Regions from separate parts of the Vibrio sp. Vb1574 genome, predicted to be linked through region 1. Evidence: predicted binding sites of a transcription regulator. Region 1 holds the regulator's gene; each other region holds the start of a gene.

Region 1 (4,221 bases):
ATAGCCTTCGCCGTGTACCGTTACAAAAATCTGTGGGTTCTTAGGATCGAACTCCATTTTTGCGCGCATACGTCGAATAAGAACATCAATGGTGCGGTCATTCGGCGCATCCACTCGATGGCTGATCATGTTCAAAATACGCTCACGACTTAACACCTGGTTAGGATAAGACGATAATGCCACCAAAAGTTCATACTCTGCTTTAGTTAGTTTTACTGGCTCACCGTTGCGGCTAAGTGCGCGACGTTGAATGTCGAATGTCCACTCCCCAAAGCGCACAATGTGCTCTTCACTGGTTTCATTCGCTTTCGAGCTGCCACTGCGCGCCGCTGAAATACGCCACAGCAAGTTTTTAACGCGAACTAACAGCTCTCTCAGTTCAAAAGGTTTTGTCACATAATCGTCAGCACCCATTTCTAGGCCTACGATTTTATCAATGCTATCCGTGCGTCCTGTTACTAATATGATACCAATATCCGATTGGCTACGTAACTCACGAGTAAGCATCAGGCCGTCTTCACCAGGCAGGTTAATATCCAGCATGATCAGGTCTACATCGCCCGCTTGCAAAACTTCACGCATTTCTGCGCCACTCTCTGCTTCGCTGACTTGGTAGCCCTCATTTTGGAAATATCCCGCAAGCTTACTACGAGTTACAACATCATCTTCTACGACTAATACGTGATAGCTCATTTACACCACTTTTCTGTCTTCTTATTATCCAAGACGTATTCTATTCATAACTAGTAACATTTCTAGTCATAGATACATTAAAACGCAAGATTTAGCGTTTTTATTGATTCAAAACAAGCTTGCCCATTGCTATTAATAAACGGTCATTTTTGACCATAAAACATAACAATTATAGTTACTGCTATTCATTTTAATTGATTACACTTAGGGGATATCCCTAATTGACTTTGTGATGCATGACTTGAAGCATCATTCAGGAGCCCAAAATGCAAGAAGTGAAAGCTTTTAATGAAAAACGCGCTGAAATTTACTGGTGGTTTTCGAGCTTGTTCGCAAAAGAACTAACAGAGAAAGAATTGGAAGCCTATCACAGTGTTGAAATTCGCAGTTTTCTCGCAGGTTTAGGTGAAAATGAGTCGCTAAAACCAGCCGTTGATAGCCTAGTTGATGCATTGAATCGGTTACAAGATCGTGAAGATGCACAACTAGAGCTTGCAGCTGACTTTTGTGAACTGTTTTTGAAGACAGAAAAATACGGCGCTCTTCCTTACGCATCCATATACATTGGTGAATCAGGTTTACTGAATGACAAGCCAGCTGAGGAAATGGAAAAGTTGATGGCTGAATTTGGCGTTCAAGTAGACGAAAACCTAAAGGAACCTGCGGATCACTTAGCCGTTGAGCTCGACTTTCTCGGGAACATGATTATCCGCTCAAACGAGCTTGAACAAGAAAAACACATGGAAGAAGCCTTCGTTAAACAAAACGACTTTATCCAGCAACAATTGATGTCTTGGTTACCTCAGTTTTCAGACAAATGTAAACAATTCGACGAATTTGGATTTTACTCGAGTGTCGCGAAACTATTAGTTGCATTTTGTAAACTAGACAGCGCCTACCTTCTTGGTGAATAATTGCCGCCTATTTTTAGGGAGCCTGCCTATCGGGCTTCCTGTATGCCGAAAGTGACCAATTGTAAGTAACTTGGGTATAATATTCGTTTGCCTTAACTTAGCGCAAAGACGCTTGGTTATTTAGCAGTCAAAATGTGACTTCAAATACACAAATCTCGTGCTGAAAACATTGCTAGTCAGTCCACATAGGGCTAAAATGTGAGCGCAAACGATTAAATATGATTTATATGTAAACCGCTGAAATATAGCGGTTTTTGTGTTTTCTTAACAGGTTGATGGCAATTTCTCATCAGATAGAAAAAAGATAAAATTCATCGACCGATGCTGCTACGCACCCTTTTGTCGCACTTGGATCAACCGCTGCCGAGACACTTAGCGCCAATTTTATATTGCTAGGTGTGAAACCATTAGAGCATCAGGTACATCCAATACGACATATTTCAGTAGCTCGATACAGGACACCATTTATGGCCACGATAAAAGACGTTGCTCGCTTAGCCGGCGTTTCCACTACGACAGTTTCGCACGTTATCAATAAAACGCGTTTCGTTGCAGAAGCAACGCAAGAAAAAGTAATGAAAGCCGTTGACGAGCTGAATTACGCGCCAAGTGCCGTTGCACGCAGCCTAAAATGCAACTCAACTCGTACGATTGGCATGTTAGTAACTCAATCAACTAACCTATTTTTCTCAGAAGTGATTGATGGCGTTGAGAGCTACTGTTACCGCCAAGGCTATACTCTGATTTTATGTAACACAGGCGGGATTTACGAAAAACAACGCGATTACATTCGTATGCTGGCTGAAAAGCGCGTTGATGGCATCCTAGTGATGTGTTCTGACTTAACCGAAGAACTAAAAGAGATGCTTGACCGTCATGCGGACATTCCTAAAGTGGTCATGGATTGGGGCCCAGAGAGCTCACAAGCAGACAAGATCATGGATAACTCAGAAGAAGGTGGCTACATTGCAACCAAACATCTGATTGACAATGGTCATACGGATATCGCTTGTCTAAGCGGTCATTTTGAAAAGCTTGCTTGCCAAGAGCGCATTGCAGGTTTCCGTCGCGCAATGAGCGAAGCGAACCTAGCTGTAAATGAAGACTGGATCCTTGAAGGTAACTTTGAATGTGATACGGCCGTATTAGTTGCAGATAAAATTACCGCAATGGACAAGCGCCCGACGGCGGTATTCTGTTTTAACGACACAATGGCTCTAGGCCTAATGAGCCGCTTGCAACAAAACGGGATCAAAATTCCTGAAGATATTTCAGTGATCGGCTACGACAACATCGAGCTTGCAGAATACTTCTCTCCACCGCTAACGACTATCCACCAACCTAAACGTCGTGTTGGTAAAAATGCATTCGAAATTCTACTTGAGCGTATCAAAGATAAAGAACACGAAAAACGAATTTTCGAGATGCAACCTGAGCTTGTAATTCGAAATACTGTGAAAAAAATGAACTAAATTTCACTGTATTTAACCGTGTTAAATAAGCGCTCTACAGGGGCGCTTATTTTTTTGGAAAAATTAAGCATTCTCTAATACTTCACACCACTCTAATAACAATTGACTAACGTTAACTCCCTGTTTTATATAAATGTAATATATATTAAGAACTCCTTTTCAAAGGCCAATTTGCACCTTTCCATATGCAAAATAGAGCATTCAATCTATCATTTTTATTGAACCGAAATCACACTTTTAACGCTAAACCGTGATGTTAATTCAATATAAGAAGTATGCTCATTGTGTCACGCACAGGGCAAACCATTCGAAAGAGTGGGACGCAAAGCCTCCGGCCTGAACCATATTACGATATGGAAGGTAGCGGGGTTACCGATGGCAAGTGTGTAAGCAATGACTTTACTCTGTAATGACATTGTTTTTACGCATGTTTGCTACTCTCTCGGACCTGACTTTTGGTGGCGTAATATTAATTACACCGAGATAACAAAACATGGATAAACCGATACTCAAAGACTCTATGAAGCTATTTGAGGCACTTGGTAATATCAAGTCGCGCTCAATGTTTGGTGGCTTCGGACTATTCGCTGATGAAACAATGTTTGCACTAGTGGTAAACAATCAGCTTCATATCAGAGCAGACCAAAAAACTTCATCTGACTTCGAGAAACAAGGGCTAAAGCCTTACGTTTATAAAAAACGTGGCTTTCCAGTCGTTACAAAGTACTACGCTATTTCCAGCGATTTATGGGAATCAAGCGAACGCTTAATCGAAGTAGCGAATCAATCATTGAAAAAGGCAAAGCTTGAGAAAGAACAGCAAGCAAGTACAAAGCCTAACCGTTTGAAAGATTTGCCTAACTTACGACTGGCTACCGAGCGCATGCTAAAAAAAGCCGGCATCGAATCCGTAGAGAAGCTTGAAGAGGAAGGTGCGCTTAACGCCTATAAAGCGATAAGAGATACGCACTCTGCAACCGTCAACATTGAGTTGCTATGGGCACTAGAAGGTGCTATCAACGGCACTCATTGGAGTGTGGTACCTCAAGCTCGCCGAGATGAGTTGATGAACGGCCTCCAATAAAAGTCGGCCTAAAAACTATCTTGTAAAACCGCAGTCTAATCTGCGGTTTTTTTGTGAA
Region 2 (4,221 bases), on a different contig from region 1:
TCGGTACTCTCCTCTTCCAATTAATGACTAAACGTTCTGTTCCCATCTTCCTTGCCTCTTCTTTTGCGTTTATTGCTCCTATTATGTTCGGTATCCAAACTTGGGGTATCGGTGCAACGATGGGCGGCTTGATGGCAGCGGGCTTAGTTTATGTGGCTCTAGGGGCGATGATCAAAGTGCGTGGTGTTGGATTTATCCATAAAATTCTCCCGCCCGTTGTCGTTGGCCCTGTGATCATGGTTATCGGCCTTGGCCTTGCCCCAACGGCAGTGAACATGGCGGTAGGTAAAACTGGTGATGGAGCTGCACAGCTAGTTAATGGTGATGCTGCGATCATTATCTCGGCGGTCTCACTGCTCACAACCATTGTACTCAGCGTTTTTGCAAAAGGCTTTTTGAAGCTCGTTCCTATTGTTGGTGGTATTCTTGCTGGTTACTCTGTTTCTCTATTCTACGGTGTGGTTGATTTCACTCCCGTAGAACAAGCGGCTTGGCTAGCCATGCCAAACTTCACCGCGCCAGAGTTCAATATCAACGCAATTTTGTTCATGATTCCTGTCGCTATCGCACCTGCGGTTGAGCACGTAGGTGACATGCTTGCTATCTCAAACGTTACAGGTAAAAACTACCTGAAAAAACCAGGCCTTCATCGCACAATCGCAGGTGACGGGGTGGCAACTATCGCAGCTTCGATGGTGGGTGCTCCACCAAACACCACTTACAGTGAAGTAACAGGAGCGGTAATGCTAACCAAAGCATTTAACCCTGTGATCATGACTTGGGCAGCAATCACCGCAATCGTACTTGCATTGGTAGGTAAGCTAGGTGCGGTTCTTCAAACGATTCCAGTTCCTGTTATGGGTGGCATCATGATTCTGCTGTTCGGCTCCATCGCAACGGTAGGCCTCAACACACTGATCAAGAATAACGTTGATTTACATAAGTCTCGTAACCTAGTGATTGTTGCCGTAACACTTGTGTTTGGCATTGGTGGTATGGCTTTCGGTATTGGTGAGTTCAGTCTACAGGGTGTGAGCCTATGCGGTATCGTGGCAATTATTCTTAACCTTGTGCTACCAAACGATTTAGGTGAAAACCACGTTGTGGATAACGCACAAATGGAAGAAGAAAGCGCGAAATAGTTCGTTTGCGCCGCTTTATTAGGTGGCGTGCCTTACTCTTCTCCTCTTGTAGATACAAAAAAGGCTTGGTTTTCACCAAGCCTTTTTCTGTTCAGTCATAGTAATACATCAAAGAATTACTTAGTACCGAAGATCTTATCACCTGCATCGCCTAGACCCGGAACGATGTAGCCTTTGTCATTAAGCTTCTCATCGATTGCCGCAGTGTATAGCTCAACATCTGGGTGTGCTTTTTCTAGCGCTTCAATACCTTCTGGTGCAGCAACAAGTACCAGCACTTTGATTTGGTTACAACCTTTCTCTTTTAGGAGATCGATAGTAGCAATCATAGAACCACCTGTTGCAAGCATTGGGTCAACAACAAGCGCAATACGCTCCTCGATGTTTGAAGCAAGCTTGTTGAAGTAAGGAACTGGCTCAAGCGTTTCTTCATCACGGTAAATACCCACAACACTGATACGTGCGCTTGGCATGTGCTCAAGAACTCCATCCATCATGCCTAGACCTGCACGTAGGATTGGCACTACGGTTACTTTTTTACCTTTAATCTGGTCTACTTCTACCGGACCGTTCCAACCATCAATGGTCACTTTTTCTGTTTCAAAGTCTGACGTTGCTTCGTAAGTAAGTAGGCTACCGACCTCAGTCGCTAACTCACGAAAACGTTTTGTGCTGATGTCACCTTCTCTCATTAGACCAATTTTATGTTTTACTAGAGGGTGCTTTACTTCAACAACTTTCATGTCCATCTCCGGCTATAGTTGGCAATATTTAAACAAACCTTCAGATTATACATGATTTTCACAGGGATATCAGGATAAATCACTAAAGAAAAAAACAGACGCAAACGTTTGCTATCTATGTTTAAGCACTGTTAGAATAGCGCCGTTTTCATATCCAACTTAATACCGAGGACTTCCCTGTGAGTGGTAACAACTCTTCTCTTAGCTATAAAGACGCTGGTGTAGATATTGATGCAGGCAACGCGCTTGTGGATCGTATTAAGGGTGCGGTAAAACGTACTCGTCGCCCTGAAGTTATGGGTGGTATCGGTGGTTTTGGCGCGCTATGCGAATTGCCAACTAAATACAAACAACCTGTACTGGTTTCTGGTACTGATGGCGTTGGCACAAAACTTCGCCTAGCACTGGATATGAACAAGCACGACACGATCGGCATCGACCTAGTGGCAATGTGTGTAAATGATCTTATCGTGCAAGGCGCAGAGCCACTGTTTTTCCTAGATTACTATGCAACAGGCAAACTAGACGTTGATACCGCAGCGGATGTTGTTTCAGGTATCGCTGAAGGGTGTGTTCAAGCAGGTTGTGCCCTAATTGGTGGCGAAACTGCGGAGATGCCGGGCATGTATGAAGGCGAAGACTACGACGTAGCTGGTTTCTGTGTTGGCGTAGTAGAAAAAGAAGACGTGATTGACGGCACGAAAGTCGCTGCTGGTGATGCACTTATCGCTGTTGGCTCAAGCGGCCCACACTCAAACGGTTACTCCCTTATCCGTAAGATCCTAGAAGTATCTGGTGCAGATAAGAGCGAAGAGCTAGCAGGCCGCACTATTGGTGAGCACCTACTAGAACCAACAAAAATTTACATCAAGTCAGCACTTAAGATGATTGAGAAACACGACATCCATGCGATTTCTCATATCACTGGTGGTGGTTTCTGGGAAAACATCCCACGCGTACTGCCTGAAGGCACGAAAGCAGTTATCGATGGTAACAGTTGGGAATGGCCAGTTATCTTCAAGTGGCTACAAGAGAAAGGCAACGTCGACACACACGAAATGTACCGCACATTCAACTGTGGTGTAGGTCTAATCGTCGCACTACCGAAAGACCAGGCAGACGCAGCAGTTGCTCTTCTTAAAGAAGAAGGCGAAAACGCGTGGGTGATTGGTCAAATCGCACAAGCAGACGCGAACGAAGAGCAAGTTGAAATCCAATAATTTGCAAATCGAGCTCAAAAGATAAGAAGAATGAGGACACTAGATGACTAGGTCCTCATTTTGCTATCTAGAACACTAAAAACCATTCTATTAGTAGGTAGTTTAGAAGCTACATAACTCCAACCTACAATACCAAGGCGCTCTCGACATCATGAAAAACCATACCCTAAAAAACATTGTGGTCCTCATCTCGGGTAACGGAAGTAACCTGCAAGCTATCTTGGAAGCTTGCGAAGACAGCATGCCAAACGCACGAGTGGCAGCCGTGTTCTCTAACAAAGCAGATGCTTTTGGTTTAGAACGTGCAAAAAAGTTTGATGTGGACGGTCACTTTGTCGACCCTAAAGCATTCAGCTCGCGTGAAAGCTTTGATGCAGAGCTAATGAGTCAAATAGATGAATACCAACCAGACGTGATTATTCTTGCTGGTTACATGCGCATTCTGAGCAGCGCATTTGTTTCTCATTACATGGGTAAGATGATCAATATCCACCCTTCTCTTCTACCAAAATATCCTGGGCTACACACACACCAGAGAGCAATTGATGCTGGCGATAAAGAACATGGTACGAGTGTGCACTTTGTAACGGAAGAGCTTGATGGTGGCCCTGTCATACTGCAAGCAAAAGTTCCTGTGTTCGAAGACGATGATGCTAGTGTACTTGCGGCACGTGTTCAGGCGCAGGAGCACCGAATCTACCCTATGGTGGCTAAGTGGCTGGTAGACGAGCGGTTGATCATGAAGGATGGTAAAGCCTATTTAGATGGCGCAGAGCTTGGCGTACATGGGTACGCCTCAGATGAGTAGCCCTGAATAATAAACTCCAAGCACAAAAGAGCAGCCTGAGGGCTGCTCTTGGTTGTTTTAATACTTATAAACTTGATTCAAGAAAACCATGGTGAGACTAGAAACCTAAAACCCAGCATTCTAAAAAATCCCATAACCACTTGAGTAACATAACACTCGGAAAGTAGATTCTGCATCTGGTTCGTTCTTCACCGTTCAGACTGACGAGGTGTTTTATGAGAAATTTCTATCAGTTACGTCTTTACAGCAAGCCTTAGCGAGACTAGGACTCTACTACCAGCACTCTAGAAAGTAAGAATGCTCATCCG
Region 3 (4,221 bases), on a different contig from region 1:
GTAATCGCCTAGCTCTGGATTGAATATCGACCAGCCGTCTCGTAAGTGTTTTTGAAGTGAATGAGATTTATATTGGGTTAAAACAAGGATCTTGCGTAAACCCGAATGTAAACAATTGGTTAGTGTGAAATCTATAATTCTATATTTTCCGCCAAAAGGTACGGCTGGCTTGGTTCTGTCATCGGTGAGTGGGCTGAGTCTAGACCCCATCCCTCCTGCTAAAATTACGGCGAGTGCGTCTTCCATAGTATTCCCTTTCCCTTTTCTGACATGCATCAAAACGGTGCTAACCTGAAGGAGGTGGTATGCAACGCAGAGGTTTTGAAAAGCATGTGCTAATGTGCTTATTAGTGAAAAGTCTACTACAAGAATCGAGCCATAGAATATCTCCTTAAAAATCAAGGAGGTTAAAATTTCACTGTAAGACAACTGCACCATATTAGTGAAGCGCTAAATAGCCCGTGCATCAAATTGGCGCAAAATTGTAGAAAGGAGAGGTCAACAAGTATGGATTTACAATGTAAAGTGGCTACAAAACAAGAAGATAAATAGGGTTTTCTAGCTTAATAACTATGGCTAAACAAGGCTTAGGGTTAGCGTCTTAACTCTAAAGGTCTAAAACAGGCGCGTTGATGTAAGGCAAGAGAGCTTTGTATCAACAATTCAAGAGTAGAAGGCCTGAGACAACTCTTTTCACAGTTGTTGAGAGTGAGTGGATAGGTAAGTAGACCACTCACTCAATGAATATGTTCACTATCACTGATAGTGATACGTTATCACTGCACTAAGAGAGACCGACGATATTTCCTTCATCATCAAGATCTAAATTCATAAATGCGGGTTTATCAGGTAAGCCTGGCATCGTCATCACGGATCCAGATAATGCATAAATGAATCCTGCGCCCGCACACAAGCGCAGCTCGCGGATTGGGACGGTAAAACCAGTTGGTGCGCCTTTGACTGCGGAGTCTGTGGTTATCGATAGTGGTGTCTTCGCGATGCAAACCGCTAAGTTGTTAAAGCCTAATTGCTCAAAATGTTTGAGCTGTTCAGTCGCGATAGGAGTCATTTCTATATTGGTTGCTCCATAGCCCGCTTCACATACTGTCATGAGCTTTTCGAGTAATGATTGCTCTTTGTTGTATAACGGACAAAACTCTACAGGCGTGGTACACGCATCAATAACATGTTGAGCTAGTTCCGTTGCGCCTTGTCCGCCTTGCGAAAAAGCGGTGCTGATGGCTACTTTAACTTCGGGATTGAATTGGTGAATCAGCTCTTCAAGAGCTTTAAGCTCTTTCACACAATCTTGTGGAAACTGGTTAATGGCAACGACAGCAGGTAAACCGTATTTATGAACGTTATTTATGTGCCATTTTAAATTTTCAAACCCAGCCTCCAATGCTGCTTGGTCCGGATTAAAAATGGAATCTGGAATAGCCATACCTGGCCGTAAATCGTAGTGTCCAGAATTCGCTTTGAGGCCGCGTAATGTTGCTACGATCACTACACAGTCAGGAGCTTTGTTGGCGGCAGCAGCTTTAATGTTACACGCTTTCTCAAATCCCATATCCGAACCAAAACCGGCTTCAGTTACCGTGTAACCTGACAGTTTTAGCGCAATATCGTCCGCGATAATGGATGAATTTCCATGGGCGATGTTTGCAAATGGACCTGCATGGATCAACGTAGGAACACCTTCTAGAGTTTGCATCAGTGTTGGTGCAATCGCCTCTTTTAGTGTTACTGCCATTGCTCCTGCAACTTGTAGATCTTCCGTAGTGACGGGGGTTCCGTTCAAATCGTACGCTACGACAATTTTCCCGATACGTTGACGTAAATCTTTTAAATCTTTGGCTAGTGCAATTATAGCCATTAACTCGGAAGCGGCTGAAATATCGAACCCTTCGTCACGCTCGAAACCATTGATGGTTTTTCCTGCATCATTGAGGCCAATTTTGACTTTACGTAGTGCACGATCATTATGGTCCATCACTCGTTTCCAAGTAATACTTGCCGTGTCGATTTTAAGTGCTCTTAACCCGGTGCGTGATTCAAAGGCATCATAACCCTCGCGTTGCTCATGGAACAAGCGAGCGTCAAGAGCGGCTGAAGCAAGGTTGTGCGCCGCTGTCACTGCGTGAATGTCACCAGTAAGGTGTAAGTTTAACTCTTCCATTGGAGCTACTTGAGAATAACCGCCGCCCGCTGCGCCACCTTTAATACCGAAGACGGGTCCCATCGAAGGTTGCCTTATACATGCAATAACAGATTGATTAAGCTTTGCTAAACCTTGCGCCAGGCCTATCGTCGTAACGGTTTTTCCTTCGCCAAGAGGAGTCGGCGTGATCGCAGTGACGAGTACAAGTTTACCGTCATCATTTGCTTTGAGTCGTTCCAAACATTTTGGGTGGACTTTGGCTTTGTGCTTCCCGTGAGTGTCATACTCTTCGGGCAATAGTCCTACTTTTTCCGCGATAACATCAATAGAAAAAAGTGGTGTGTTTCGGCAAATTTCGATATCTGACTGCATGGAGAATCCCCAAAGTGGCACACGGGTAGCGTTGAAAAACTACCTGAGTTATAACGAGTATTATTGTGAGGCAAAGGTCTGCTTGGTGATGGTACTGTTTCGGTTAGGCTTGTAAAGAGTTTACTGCTTCGTATTGTGCGACATACTAACGAAATCTACTCGTTATAGTGCTAGATAAAAACAAAAAGGCCACCAAATGGTGACCTTGATATATTTTTAGCTTTAAAGTTGTCGTTTTAACGATCCCAATAAGTCTCTTCTAAGCTATCTTCTCGTTCAGGAAGCGCTCGCGATAGGCGAGGAGAGTGCTGCGTCAACACTTCATAGCTTACTCGGTTTGCGTATTTACAAATCTGAGAAAGTGAGGAGTAGGTTAAGCATCGTACTTCGTGCTTTTCTGAGTTAGGCACTTCTTTTTGGTGAAAAGAGTTTGCTGCCATGTCATGCAGTAAGGCTGAAAGGGCTGCATCACCTGCACCGTTAGTGTTCTTAATCTCTAGTGGTCCACCAAGGTAAGGGCCGATGTGAGAGTAGACCTTCATTGGGTTTTGACAGTCTTCTTTACGCATCGCACGACTAAACTCGTACTGGTTAAAGGCTTCGAGGGAGCTTTCAAGGATGTCGTGTGTGGTTTCTCGTTTTACTTTCTCGTCGGTGTAACCAGCCATGTACAGACCATTTGGTCCTGCTGTACAAAGTACGAGATCAACCCACTCAAGTGCTTTATCAGCAGCAGCTAGCGGCTCTGTTTCACCTGTTAGCGCCGCACCTTCTTCTTCATTCATAGCGACAACAGAAATGTTTTCGCGAATGTATTCTTGCCACCACTGTGCGTTACCTTCGATAACGTACTTTGTCCCTAGCGTAAGTACAACAGGGACATCGTGCTTCTTAGCAAAGTCGATCGCTCTTTGTACCGCTTTAGGCATTGGATCTTCTTCTTTACCACGCATTAGGTAAGAAGAAACAACCAGGGCTGATGCTTTCTCAAAGATCTCTTCAGGAATGCTTTCCGGAAGTAGTTGATTCATATGACCTTCGTTGATAGCAAATGTACGCTCACCGTCTTGAGAAATTAGGGTGTAGCAGCGACCAATAGGGCCATCTACCGTTTGTAAATGGTTAAGGTTCATGCGTGAAGACGTACGGCAAAGGTAGCGGTAAGCAAAAGAACCGACTTGAATGTTCTTAGACATCACACCGAGCAAAACGGATTTGCTATCGGCTAAAACCGAGTAGTTGTGAAGAGTATTGCCAATCGTGTCACCTGGGTATTGGTGTGTGATCAGGCCTTGCTCAACCAGTTCTTCGTAAAGTGCATCTGCTTTGCTTTCTTCAAGAACGAGCGAATGTCCTTTACTCAGGTTGTATTTCTCTAAAAACGCGTCATCTACACGTGCTTCGATATCTACAATGGTTTGACCGACACCAACAATAGTTGGGCGATATAGCTTAGGTGCCTGTCGGATTTGGTTTACTAATGGATCTCGAGCGTGAGTTGGGAAGTAGTGTTTAGATTTACGCTGACCAGGAAACTTCATGCTTGTTCTTGAGTGAGAAAAAAAAGAGGCGGGATTGTATCACAAAAAAATGAAAATCGTGGCGATTTATTACAAAGAAGTCTGCTCGCTGAAAAAATCAGCGAGCTGAGTAAATAGCAACCAAAGCAGCTGCAATTTATGACGCTT
Region 4 (4,221 bases), on a different contig from region 1:
ATCAGTTAATTATGGTGTGTGTTTTTTCTTGATGGTGGCATGGTAAGCGTGCCATGTACCGTAGCCTAGAATTGGCATGGTAAACAACATTCCGATCCCGTAGGTCGCAAAGCCGATAAGAATACCGCCACAGATGATCGCTGCCCAAACAATCATTGCTGGAATGTTGGATTTCACTGCATTAAAGCTGGTAAATACAGCGGTCATCATGTCTACGCGACGCTCCATCATGAGCGGAATAGAAAAGGCTGAAATGCTAAACACCACACAAGCCAAAACAAAGCCAACTAAAGAGCCGATGACAAGGAAGGGTAGGAACTCACTTAAAGGTGCCCCTTGAACAGAAGGGTAGAGCGCATGAAGTAGAGCGGCAATGCGCATCCAAAATATCATACACACTGCGAGTAACACGGCGAACGCCCATTGAGATGTTGAGTTACGACCGATCGCTTTCATTGAATGGAGCAAGCTTGCTTTGTGTCCGCGCTCTCTCTCCCAACTGGCATCATACAAGCCCAGCGCGAGAAACGGACCGATTAACATGTAAACAATCAAACTGGGCATGACGACCAAGTGTGTGCCTTGCCACTGTACGAGCAAAACAATGCCTATCGCAGCCGCCATAAAACAGATGCCATAGAAAGCACTAATAAGTGGCATTCGCACGAAATCATGCAGACCTAATGCTAGCCAATGAAAAGGTGCAGAAAGATTGACCGTATTGCACGGTATGGTTCTGGCGTATTCGTTGTCTGGCACTTCCTTTCGCTTGTTGTGGAAGTCCGATGGATTAACAGTTCGAGGCATAACTCCTCCTTGATTTATTCCCACATTATCCGCTTATACCAACTGACAGCGGTTTTTGTTCAGTCAAACTTGAAGCGACTTTTTCAAGTTTACATCTGAGCATTGGCTTAGTTTGGTATCGGCCATAAAGATGCCTGACTCATGTCTTTACTTAAGTGTTGCTTCCACAGTCGCCAGCATCCGACGTCTCTATTTAAATTGGAGTTAACAATATTTTAACTATTGGCGGAGATGGGATAATTTACAAATAATTGCTTAAAATTTATTCGGTATAAAAATGAGGGAGAAACAGGACTGCTTTGTGGGGCAGGGCGGTATGAGTCGAAATGACTAGATAAAAGTTGCTGAAAATAAAAAGCCCCCACCATAGGCGAGGGCTTGATTGATTCTTGCTTGGCTTGATTATTTGATGCCAGCGAAATCGCGTAGAAGTGCAGCTTTGTCTGTTGCTTCCCACGGGAATTCTTCACGACCGAAGTGACCGTAAGCCGCTGTCTTCTTGTAGATAGGTTGAAGAAGGTTAAGCATTTCTTGTAGACCGTATGGACGTAGGTCGAAGAATTGACGAACCGCTTCAATGATGATGTCGTGAGATACTTTCTCAGTACCGAACGTTTCCACCATGATAGACGTTGGATCAGCAACACCGATTGCGTAAGAAAGTTGGATCTCACAACGGTCAGCCATGCCTGCCGCTACGATGTTTTTCGCTACGTAGCGTGCTGCGTATGCTGCACTACGGTCAACTTTTGATGGATCTTTACCAGAAAACGCACCGCCACCGTGACGAGCTGCGCCGCCGTAGGTATCTACGATGATCTTACGACCAGTTAGACCACAGTCACCCATAGGACCACCGATTACGAAGCGACCGGTTGGATTAATGAAGAAGTTTGTTTCTTTGTTGATCCACTCAGAAGGTAGCACTGGCTTAATGATCTCTTCCATTACCGCTTCACGCAGGTCTGAAGTTGAGATTGAATCACAGTGTTGAGTTGAAAGAACAACCGCGTCGATACCAACGATGTTACCTTGATCGTATTGGAATGTTACCTGAGATTTTGCATCAGGACGCAACCAAGGTAGTGTGCCGTTTTTACGAACTTCTGCTTGCTTTTGAACAAGACGGTGAGAGTAAGTAATTGGCGCTGGCATTAGTACTTCAGTTTCGTTACAAGCGTAACCAAACATGATGCCTTGGTCGCCTGCACCTTGTTCTTTAGGGTCAGCTTTATCAACACCTTGGTTGATATCTGGCGACTGTTTACCGATTGTGTTTAGTACCGCACAAGAATCTGCGTCAAAGCCCATATCTGAATGTACGTAGCCGATTTCACGAACGGTTTCACGAGTTAACTCTTCGATGTCTACCCATGCTGAAGTCGTGATTTCACCACCCACCATTACCATACCGGTTTTAACGTAAGTCTCACATGCAACACGAGCCTTTGGATCTTGCTCTAGAATCGCGTCAAGAACCGCATCAGAAATCTGGTCTGCAATTTTATCTGGATGACCTTCTGATACTGACTCAGAAGTAAACAGGTGCTTAGCCATGTTAGCTCCACTATATCTGGTTTAAAACTGGGGAATGATAAACTCTCCAGCGCAAATTAATACTAATTTTTGTAGGTGTATCTACATCTAGACGTCTATTCTAAATTTGATTGCTCGAATTACAAGCTCTTTTTTGGTTTTTGTTATAACCAAACGTTTGCCTGATTTATTGATAATTTTAAGAACTTCGAACGATTTGGCGCGAAAGGTGCAATATTTGTGAGGTTTTGGACTGGAAAACGTTTGCACACCCAACAGGGCTTTGAGAGAATTATGACCTACTTTTCGTTTCGCTTAATGTACTCAGGAGCAGACATGTCGTCTCGTAAACATCTTGCCAATGCAATTCGTGCTCTAAGCATGGATGGTGTTCAACAAGCTAACTCAGGCCACCCAGGCGCACCAATGGGTATGGCTGATATCGCTGAAGTTCTTTGGCGCTCTCACCTAAACCATAACCCTTCAAACCCAGAGTGGGCCGACCGCGATCGCTTTGTGCTGTCAAACGGTCATGGGTCAATGCTTATTTACTCTCTACTGCACTTAAGCGGTTACGAGCTATCTATTGACGATCTGAAAAACTTCCGTCAATTGCACTCAAAAACCCCAGGTCACCCAGAGTACGGCTACGCGCCTGGTATCGAGACAACAACGGGTCCTCTAGGTCAAGGCATAACTAACGCTGTTGGTATGGCGATCGCAGAGAAAGCACTAGCGGCACAGTTCAACAAAGAAGGTCACGATATCGTTGACCACTTTACGTATGTGTTCATGGGTGACGGCTGTCTAATGGAAGGCATCTCGCATGAAGCATGCTCTCTTGCTGGGACGTTAGGTCTAGGCAAACTGATCGCGTTCTGGGATGACAACGGCATTTCTATCGACGGTCACGTTGAAGGCTGGTTCTCTGACGATACACCTAAGCGTTTTGAAGCGTACGGCTGGCATGTAATCCCAGCAGTCGATGGTCACGACTCAGACGCGATCAACGCAGCAATTGAAGCAGCAAAAGCGGACCCACGTCCTACGCTTATCTGTACCAAAACAATTATCGGTTTCGGTTCTCCTAACAAGTCTGGTTCGCACGACTGTCACGGTGCACCACTAGGTCACGATGAAATCCAAGCGGCTCGCGAATACCTAGGTTGGGAGTACGGCCCATTTGAGATCCCGGCAGATGTTTACGCTGAGTGGGATGCAAAAGAAGCGGGCGCCGCGAAAGAAGCAGCTTGGAATGAAAAATTCGAAGCATACGCTGCAGCTTACCCTGCTGAAGCGGCAGAGCTTAAACGTCGTCTAAACGGCGAACTTCCTGCACAGTGGGAAGAAAAAGCGAACCAAATCATTGCCGATCTTCAAGCAAACCCAGCGAACATTGCATCACGTAAAGCATCGCAAAATGCACTAGAAGCGTTTGGTCAAATGCTTCCTGAGTTTATGGGTGGTTCTGCTGACCTAGCGCCTTCTAACCTGACCATGTGGTCTGGTTCTAAGTCTCTAGAAACGGAGGACTTCTCTGGCAACTACATCCACTATGGTGTACGTGAATTCGGTATGACTGCTATCATCAACGGTATCGCATTGCACGGTGGTTTCGTTCCTTACGGCGCAACATTCCTAATGTTCATGGAATACGCTCGTAACGCAATGCGTATGGCTGCGCTGATGAAAATTCAGAACATCCAAGTTTACACGCATGATTCGATCGGTCTTGGCGAAGATGGCCCAACTCACCAACCTGTTGAGCAAATGGCGTCTCTACGTGTAACTCCAAACATGAGCACATGGCGCCCATGTGACCAAGTTGAGTCTGCAGTTGCATGGAAACTAGCGATTGAACGTAAAGATGCACCAACT

Evidence for each region. Region 1 encodes PurR, which represses purine synthesis genes. Its sites were predicted from a motif close to TNANGNAAACGTTTNCNTNA; they were not measured.
Region 2: purM (phosphoribosylformylglycinamidine cyclo-ligase) is a predicted target of PurR. The motif match lies at 1,982-2,001, and genes of this name have one in related genera.
Region 3: R7O12_RS17710 (formate--tetrahydrofolate ligase) is a predicted target of PurR. The motif match lies at 2,600-2,619, and genes of this name have one in related genera.
Region 4: metK (methionine adenosyltransferase) is a predicted target of PurR. The motif match lies at 2,510-2,529, and genes of this name have one in related genera.

The regions. Positions count from the first base shown of each region.
Region 1 is NZ_JAWOTC010000059.1:3,521-7,741, reverse strand. Features, by position in the region: gene torR (two-component system response regulator TorR) at 1-693, opposite strand, end outside; gene torD (molecular chaperone TorD) at 960-1,607, shown strand; gene purR (HTH-type transcriptional repressor PurR) at 2,075-3,079, shown strand; cyclic di-GMP riboswitch class I at 3,367-3,456, shown strand; gene R7O12_RS22420 (TfoX/Sxy family DNA transformation protein) at 3,573-4,163, shown strand.
Region 2 is NZ_JAWOTC010000001.1:1,848-6,068, forward strand. Features, by position in the region: gene R7O12_RS00010 (uracil-xanthine permease family protein) at 1-1,142, shown strand, start outside; gene upp (uracil phosphoribosyltransferase) at 1,259-1,885, opposite strand; gene purM (phosphoribosylformylglycinamidine cyclo-ligase) at 2,065-3,105, shown strand; gene purN (phosphoribosylglycinamide formyltransferase) at 3,257-3,913, shown strand.
Region 3 is NZ_JAWOTC010000034.1:1,403-5,623, forward strand. Features, by position in the region: gene glgC (glucose-1-phosphate adenylyltransferase) at 1-246, opposite strand, end outside; gene R7O12_RS17710 (formate--tetrahydrofolate ligase) at 785-2,533, opposite strand; gene R7O12_RS17715 (inosine/guanosine kinase) at 2,770-4,074, opposite strand.
Region 4 is NZ_JAWOTC010000001.1:368,658-372,878, reverse strand. Features, by position in the region: gene R7O12_RS01635 (DUF2189 domain-containing protein) at 10-807, opposite strand; gene metK (methionine adenosyltransferase) at 1,210-2,364, opposite strand; gene tkt (transketolase) at 2,680-4,221, shown strand, end outside.